2 regions of the Pseudoalteromonas sp. Isolate6 genome follow, and region 2 is predicted to be linked to the other one. Evidence: predicted binding sites of a transcription regulator. Region 2 holds the regulator's gene; the other holds the start of a gene.

Region 1 (4,217 bases), on a different contig from region 2:
CTGGATTATTGCGATTTTTCAGGAATTTAAGACCAATCTGAGGGAATAATGCATAGGTAAGCACATCATCAATAACCTCATCTGCTAGGTTAATTTGCTCCTCTTTTGAAGTGGCGACTAACTCGCTTTGTAAGCTATCCAACTCAGGTTCAATTAAGTCGGCAGGACGGCAAGTAATAGGCTCTGCGCCTTCAAGCACGCGTTGTTGTAAAGCTTGGTCGACTTGCGCTGGTGTCGCTCCATATTCGCCTTTCAGCACGCCAGCCGTTTCTTTGGTTATAGACTTGTATCGCTCACCAGTCAGTACGTTTAATACCGCTTGCGTCCCAACTATCTGTGAGGTTGGTGTTACGAGCGGCAGATAGCCAAGCTCTTTACGCACACTTGGAATTTCTTTTAGTACCGCGTCAAGCTTGTCACCTGCACCTTGCTCTCGAAGTTGATTTTCCATATTGGTTAACATGCCACCTGGCACTTGTGCAGATAGAATACGACCATCGACCCCTTTTAAGCTGCCCTCAAAAGCGGCATATTTCTTTCTCACTTCACGGAAATAGGCTGCAACCTCTTCAAGCTCAAGTAAGTCAAGCCCTGTATCACGTTCTGTGCCTTCCACAATCGCCGCAATAGTTTCTGTTGCGCTATGGCCATAGGTCATACTCATCGAAGAAATCGCCGTATCGAGCATATCAATACCCGCATCTATGGCTTTTTGATAAGTTGCGGTGCTGAGTCCTGTGGTTGCATGGCACTGCATTGCGATAGGAATCGAGACGGACGCTTTAAGCCCAGAGATTAATTTTTCAGCATCATAGGGTTTCAGTAACCCAGCCATGTCCTTGATACAAATAGAGTGACAGCCTAAGTCTTCAAGCTGCTTAGCTTGCGTGAGCCACATTTCCAGCGTATGAACTGGGCTTACGGTGTACGAAATCGTCCCCTGCGCATGCGCGCCCACTTTAATGGCCGCTTTAATAGCCGTTTCTAAGTTGCGCACATCGTTCATTGCGTCGAATATTCTGAATACATCTACCCCGTTATGGTGGGCACGTTCAACAAACTTCTCGACAACATCATCAGCATAATGACGATAGCCCAATAAATTTTGACCACGCAGTAGCATTTGCTGTTTGGTTTTCGGCATCGCAGCTTTCAGTGCACGGATCCGCTCCCATGGATCTTCGCCTAAATAGCGAATACACGAGTCGAAGGTTGCTCCCCCCCACGATTCAACAGACCAATAGCCCATATTATCTAGCTTCTCAGCGATGGGAAGCATATCTTCCAAACGCATTCTGGTGGCGAGTAATGACTGATGCGCATCGCGCAGCACTAATTCGGTTAGCTTTAACTGTGACATGCAAAACCCCTATTAATTGTTTTTTCTGTAGGCTGCAACGGCAGCACTAATGGCTGCAATATGTGCCTGCGGCACACCCTGTGACGATGTTGCTCTGGTTGTTTTTGATCTTGTGGTACTTGGCGCTACTTCTTTAAATTGAGCAGCAAAGTTGGCCAACAGCCGCATCGCAAAAATCAAAATGGACAGAAAAACAAAAACACCAACCATGCCGGTCAGCATGAGATTTCCTGCTTGCAGTAGCTGCGCTCCAATATCCATTTTTACCCCTTACTTGCTGTTTGGTTTTCCTATTCGATGTTAACGAACTGGTATAAACCTTCACTTTTTGTAGATATTTATTCACCTTATAACAAAAAATGTTCCAATGTAAAGCCCATTGTAAATTGGTATTACCAAAACACTTAACTTACAAATAATCAGTGAGTTAACTAGGAAAGTACTAATAAATATAGAAAATTAACGTAATAAATATGAAAAATATTCAAAATAGCGTCAACTAATACTGAGATTTTAATGAATATAGAATGGATTTTTGATTACGCAAGGCAAATTGTAAATTGGACAGACCAAAACGTAACGTTTACGTAAACGTCACCCTGTGTAGCACGTATTTCGCTGGTTGTAGCAAAAGGCAGCTGCAAACAATTTATTCGCATTACAGCTTTTTCAATACAGATGGGTATAATAGGGGGAAATTTTTGCCAAAACGAACGTCTATGCCCTCCCTTGAACAAAATGAAAATTTATCTTTTCAAAGCCAATTTAAGTTAGATAAAGCCTACTATCGAGAGTGTTTTGAAGAATCTGAAGCTAATGGGCTTGCGGTTAAACCGAAATATGGTCTCCTTGTACTGCTAATTGCGTTGGGGCTGTTTGCAATTTACGGTTTGCAAGAGCATTACGTCGGAAACTTTCTTATTTTACTAGCTGTGGTTGAATGCGTTGCTTTCTATTATCGCAAAGCGTGGTGGGTGATAAGGCAAGCATATTCTCGCGCAGCTGGTAATACCGTTGAAGTTTCAATCACTAAAACTGGCATTAGTACCAAGGCAACACATGCCGAATTTTCTTACCCATTTGACGACTTAGATAAACTCGTCGAAACAGACAGAGGTTTTTTGGTGTTTCACCAAAATAAACCGAGCTATATCAGTAAATCTGGACTTAGCGAAGAAGCAATTACCTTTTTATCTGGGCAAAGCCAGAAATAAAAAACCCCGCAGCCGCGGGGTTTTTTTGCTAGTTAAATCATGTTAACTAGCATCGTAATTCAGTATTTGGTCAATTACATATTGCCTGGGCTAGATTTTTCAGCCTGAATTCGCATGTAAATTTCTTCACGGTGAACTGAAACATCTTTAGGCGCATTTACACCAATACGTACTTGGTTACCTTTAACACCTAGTACTGTTACAGTCACTTCATCACCAATCATCAGGGTTTCACCTACTCGACGAGTTAGTATTAGCATTCTCTTGCTCCTGTTATTCCAAAATTTAAAAGATTCCGCGTCAAATCCATTTTAAATAAAAGTTCCTAGAAAAGTAAGCAAAAACTTCTTTTACTCAGTACTTTCCAATCCGAATTTGGCATGTAAAGCCCGAACAGCTAGCTCTAAATATTTTTCTTCTACCAGTGCCGAGATTTTTATCTCTGATGTGGATACTAATAGAGTGTGAATATTTTCTTCGGCCAATGCCATAAAAAAGAGACCAGCAACACCTGAATGAGATTTCATCCCGATGCCAACCACTGAGATTTTTGCCACGTTAGCATTAACCTCTACGGTTGCGCCACCTAAATTTTGTGCATGTTGCGCTAAAACTTCTTCCGCCAGAATACAATCATTTGTGTGCACAGTAAAAGCATAGTCTATTTTTTTCTCACTGTGGTTCAAATGGTTAATCATATCGACTTCAATATTATGCTCACCAAGAAGCGAAAGTATATTGGCAAGATTACTAGGTTTTGCATCGACATTGTTAACTAGGATAAGTGCTTCGTCTTTGACACTCGCTACCCCAGAGACCACTTTAGTGTTTTTCATCTTACCTTCCTCATAGCTAATTAAGGTGCCGTTATCGGGAGAAAACGAAGAAAGTACGCGCAGTGGTACATTGTATCGACCGGCCGCTTCAACCGAGCGGATCTGCAAAACTTTAGCGCCAACACTTGCCAGCTCCAACATCTCAGGAAAAGTAATATGTGATAAACGCCTTGCATTTGGCTCTATTCGTGGATCGGTAGTGTACACACCGTCGACATCAGTATATATCTGACATTCGTCTGCTTGCAAAGCCCCTGCGATTTCAACTGCTGAGGTATCTGTACCACCACGCCCCAACGTGGTGATATTGCCTTCTTCATCGCGTCCTTGAAATCCGGCAATAATGGTTATTCGGTTATGCTCAAGCTCTTGCTTTAAGCGGGTCGTGTCTATTTCCGTGATCCGCGCTTTAGAGAACATGTTATCGGTTTTAATACCAACCTGATCGGCAAGTAAGCTCACGGCAGAATGCCCACGCTTAATGATGGCCATCGCCAATAACGCGATAGAAACTTGTTCGCCAGTGGTGATCAACACATCTAGCTCACGAGAACTTGGACGTGCATCAATTTGTTGGGCAAGGGAAATAAGACGGTTTGTCTCGCCTGACATTGCAGACAACACGACCACCACTTGGTGGCCTTGTTGTTGTGTTTTGATAACGTGTTCGGCAACAGCCTCAATACGCTCTACCGAACCCACCGAGGTGCCACCAAACTTTTGTACAATCAGCGCCACTTGCTGATTACTGCGTTACTTCATTTAACCAAGTTGGAACACTGTTTAGTGCTGCGTCTAGGTTTTCTG
Region 2 (4,217 bases):
TACCTGAATTATCAAACCGAAGTCGTTTATTGCACGTACACGTAAACCGCCCAGGCGTACTAACGCAAATCAACCAAGCGTTCGCTCAGCACGGTATCAATATAGCGGCGCAATACCTACAAACGGATGAATCTATTGGTTACGTGGTTATCGACGTCGATAGTGACCACTCTGAAGTGGCGTTGAAAGAGTTAAGTGCGGTTGAAGGCACTATCAGAGCACGTATTCTTCACTAAGAAGAATCAAGCATAAAAAAAACCAGTCACTGTGAAGCGACTGGTTTTTTGTATCAATTTGGCTTACGCCATGAAATCAACACCTTCTTTGATGTCTTTTTCAAGTGTCGCTAGCATGTCGTCTTTTGCTTTTTGCTCAAACGCGCTTAGCTCACCGTAAGGAAGTAACTTCTCTACACCGTTTTTACCAAGGATGACTGGCTGTGCAAAGAATGTTGCGTCGCCTGTGTTACCTTCAACGTATGCGTACTCAAGTACTTCTTCACCTTGTAAGCCTTTCACTAGTGAGAAGCAGAAACGTGCTGCTGCTGCACCCATTGAAAGTGTCGCTGAACCGCCACCCGCTTTAGCTTCAACCACTTCAGTACCCGCGTTTTGGATACGAGTTGTTAGTGAAGCAACTTCTTCGTCAGTGAACTCAACACCTTCAACTTGAGAAAGTAGAGGTAGAATTGTAGTACCTGAGTGACCACCAATTACTGGGATCTTAACTTCAGCAACGTCTAGACCTTTAAGCTCTGCGATAAAAGTTTCAGCGCGGATAACGTCAAGCGTTGTTACACCGAATACGCGAGCTGGATCATAAGTACCTGCTTTTTTGAACACTTCAGCAACGATTGGTACCGTGCCATTTACTGGGTTTGTGATGATACCAACAAGTGCTTTAGGGCAGTTTCTAACGATACCTTCAGCAAGTGTCTTGATGATACCTGCGTTAACGTTGAATAGGTCAGCACGGTCCATACCAGGCTTACGAGGCATACCAGCTGGGATAAGCACTACGTCAGCACCAGCAAGAGCTGGGTCTAGGTCGTCTTTACCATAACCCGCTACTTTTACCGCAGTTGGGATGTGAGATAAGTCAACTGCAACACCAGGTACAACAGGTGCAACGTCATAAAGCGCTAACTCAGAGCCAGCTGGAAGACCATTTTTAAGCAATAAAGATAGAGCTTGACCGATACCGCCAGCGGCACCTAATACAGCAACTTTCATTTGAATTCTCCATAATTTGAAGGTGGAATTGAGTGTGCAGTAAAGATAATGAAAAGCGCTGTTAAACACAAATTAATCACGGTTATTTTCGAGATTTTTTGACTAATGTCTTAAATAAAAGTGTAAAGATCGCGACACTTTGTCTATTTATGCTTTACGACTGTCATTTTGGTCGCGCAAATTTGGGAATCTTAGTGGTTTTGTGTAGAATTTAAAGATTAGCCGTAAAAGAAGACAGACTATGCAGCCGCAAGAAAAACAAGAAGCACTTATCAAAGCATTTAAAGCCATTTTAAAAGAAGAAAACTTTGGCTCTCAAGGCGAAATTGTTGATGCTCTAAAACAACAAGGGTTTGACAATGTCAGTCAGAGTAAAGTGTCGCGCATGCTGAGCAAGTTTGGTGCTGTACGTACACGCAATGCTAAGCAAGAAATGGTTTACTGTTTACCCGCAGAAATGAGCGTACCGACAGCAAAAAGTCCTTTGCGTCAGTTAGTCGTTGATATTATGCACAACGAAATGATGATTATAATTCGAACCAGCCCGGGGGCTGCACAATTAATTGCAAGATTACTTGACTCTTTAGGTACCGCAGATGGCGTATTAGGTACCATTGCTGGCGATGACACGATTTTCATTGCGCCTGCAAAAGTCTCTGAAATCGACATTACTTTAGACAAAGTAAAAACCCTGTTCGATAACGTTTAGTCTGTTATTTTTATTAGTGCTGACTCACAAGTTAGCACTTACTCTGGTACTTTCCTCTGAGCAATTACGCTTTCTCACTATTACAATAAACAGAATAAACTGCTTATCTTTACAGCAAAAAATGTTTGACATAATATGTCCGTGTGTGGCAACTTTAGAAACGCAAGGTGGGATTTTCTCATTACGCGTGGATAGTTTTTTAAGCTGATTGATTAGCTTCTATAGCTTATTTTCGGCGGCATTTAAGCTCATTGGATCTGCTCGCTATTCTCTTTACTCAATCATCTCACTATCCTATGATACGGAACGGGGATTCAATCGCTCTGACAAATTAGAGACACCTAATAACATTGATAGGCCCCCTACCGCAAAAAATGGAAATACAAGGAACTAAGGAACAGCAATGGAATTTTTAAATACTGCATTTACGTTTCCCACTGTTATTTTTTCAACACTACTACTGATTGTGCTGTTGTTCTGGTTAATTGCTTTACTTGGTTTTGCTGATATCGATATCTTAGAAGGCGATGTTGATATTGAAGCCGAAGGCGCAAGCTCTGGTTCTTTTTGGGAGGTCGCTTTTGGTGGTGTCCCAGTGAGTATTTCATTGAGTTTAATCATCGCGCTAGGCTGGATTACCAGTATTTATGTGCAACAGTTTTTTGCTTACCTGCTGGGTAATGGCATTTTTTACTACCTGATGGGCACGGTATTTATGCTTGCCAGCCTCGTTGTTGCATTACCACTAACCGCCGTCATTGTAAGGCCACTACGACGCTTTTTCGAAAGCCAAGAAACCACATCAAAGCAAGCGCTGGTTGGGCTCGAATGCGTTATTGCAACATCAAGAGTTAACAACACGTTTGGTCAAGCCAGAGTATATATTCAAGGAACAGAGCAACTTATCGAAGTGCGCTCGGACGAAGAAAACACTTTCACACTAGGAGACAATGCCTTACTTATCGAACATGACCCCCTTACACATAGCTACACGATTGTGGCTAAACCTTGGTAATAGTACGGAAAATAACGGAATTTAGGAACGAGTTGGCATAGCTAGTACCAACTCAAACAACATAGCGCAACGCAGGAAAAAACATGGAATTTCTAAACAACCTCGGACCGGTGCTCGCAATCGTGGGCATATCCATCGTCATTATTTTTGCCATTCTACTTCTGATTGGAAAGTTCTACCGCAAGGTCGAACAGGGTCAGGCATTGATCATCAACAAGATGAAAAATGAGCCTGATGTCACAACAACGGGCGGTATTGTGCTACCTGTGATCCATAAAATGGAAGTCATGGATATTTCAACTAACCGCATGGTATTGGAGCGTCGTGAAAATAGCGGCCTGATCTGTAAAGACAATATCCGTGCTGACATCGCCATCACTTTTTACATTCGCGTAAACGAGAACAAAGAAGATATCCTACGCGTTGCGAAACAAGTTGGCTGTGCACGTGCATCGGCACCAGAAACCTTACAAGCATTATTTGAGGCAAAATTCTCCGAAGCCTTGAAAACCGTTGGTAAGCGCATGAATTTTGAGGAGCTATTTACACATCGTAACGAGTTCCGAGATTCTATTAAAGAAGTGATTGGACAAGATTTATCTGGCTATACGTTAGAGGATGTCGCAATTGACTATCTTGAACAAACCTCAATCGACAAGTTAGATCCAAATAACATTCTTGATGCTGAAGGTATTCGCCGTATTACCGAAAAAACCTCACGCCAAAACGTGGAAACTAACCAGCTTAAATGCGATGAAAAAGCGCAAATCGACAACCAAAACCAAGCAGCATTTGAAAAAGCCGCAGAAGTCGAGAGACAAAAAGAAGACGCTAGCGCAAGACAGCGCCGTGAAATCGAATCAGTGCGCGCTCGCGAAGCCGCAGAAGCTGAACGTGTTAAGCATGAAGAGCGCTTAAAAGCCGAAGAAGCACGCCTCAAAGCGGACGAAGCAATTGCAATTGCAGAACACAATAAACAGCGTGAAATCGATGTTGCAGAGCAAAATCGCCTTCGCTTACTCGGCATCGAAGAAGAAAAAGTCACACGCTCTCGCCAGATAGAAATTATTGAGCGCGAACGCGAAACCGAAATTTTACGTATCCAAAAAGCCAAAGCACTGGAAGTCGAGCAAAAAGAAATCGCCGATGTCCAACGCGAACGTGTTGCCGTAGAGAAAACCGTTGCTGAAGAACAGGAGCGTATCAAAGACGTACAATGTATTGCAGAAGCTGAACGAGAAAAGCAAGCGAAAATTATTCT

What was found. Region 2 encodes ArgR, which controls arginine synthesis, uptake and breakdown. Its sites were predicted from a motif close to ANTGAATANNTATTCANT; they were not measured.
Region 1: L1D50_RS00705 (OadG family transporter subunit) is a predicted target of ArgR. The motif match lies at 1,690-1,707, and genes of this name have one in related genera.

Annotation. Positions count from the first base shown of each region.
Region 1 is NZ_JAKEVK010000003.1:32,296-36,512, reverse strand. It holds gene oadA (sodium-extruding oxaloacetate decarboxylase subunit alpha) at 1-1,360, opposite strand, end outside; gene L1D50_RS00705 (OadG family transporter subunit) at 1,373-1,621, opposite strand; gene L1D50_RS00700 (YcxB family protein) at 2,062-2,574, shown strand; gene csrA (carbon storage regulator CsrA) at 2,649-2,834, opposite strand; gene L1D50_RS00690 (aspartate kinase) at 2,925-4,148, opposite strand; gene alaS (alanine--tRNA ligase) at 4,156-4,217, opposite strand, start outside.
Region 2 is NZ_JAKEVK010000055.1:12,175-16,391, reverse strand. It holds gene serA (phosphoglycerate dehydrogenase) at 1-236, shown strand, start outside; gene mdh (malate dehydrogenase) at 300-1,232, opposite strand; gene argR (transcriptional regulator ArgR) at 1,474-1,941, shown strand; gene L1D50_RS10110 (OB-fold-containig protein) at 2,345-2,956, shown strand; gene L1D50_RS10105 (hypothetical protein) at 3,040-4,217, shown strand, end outside.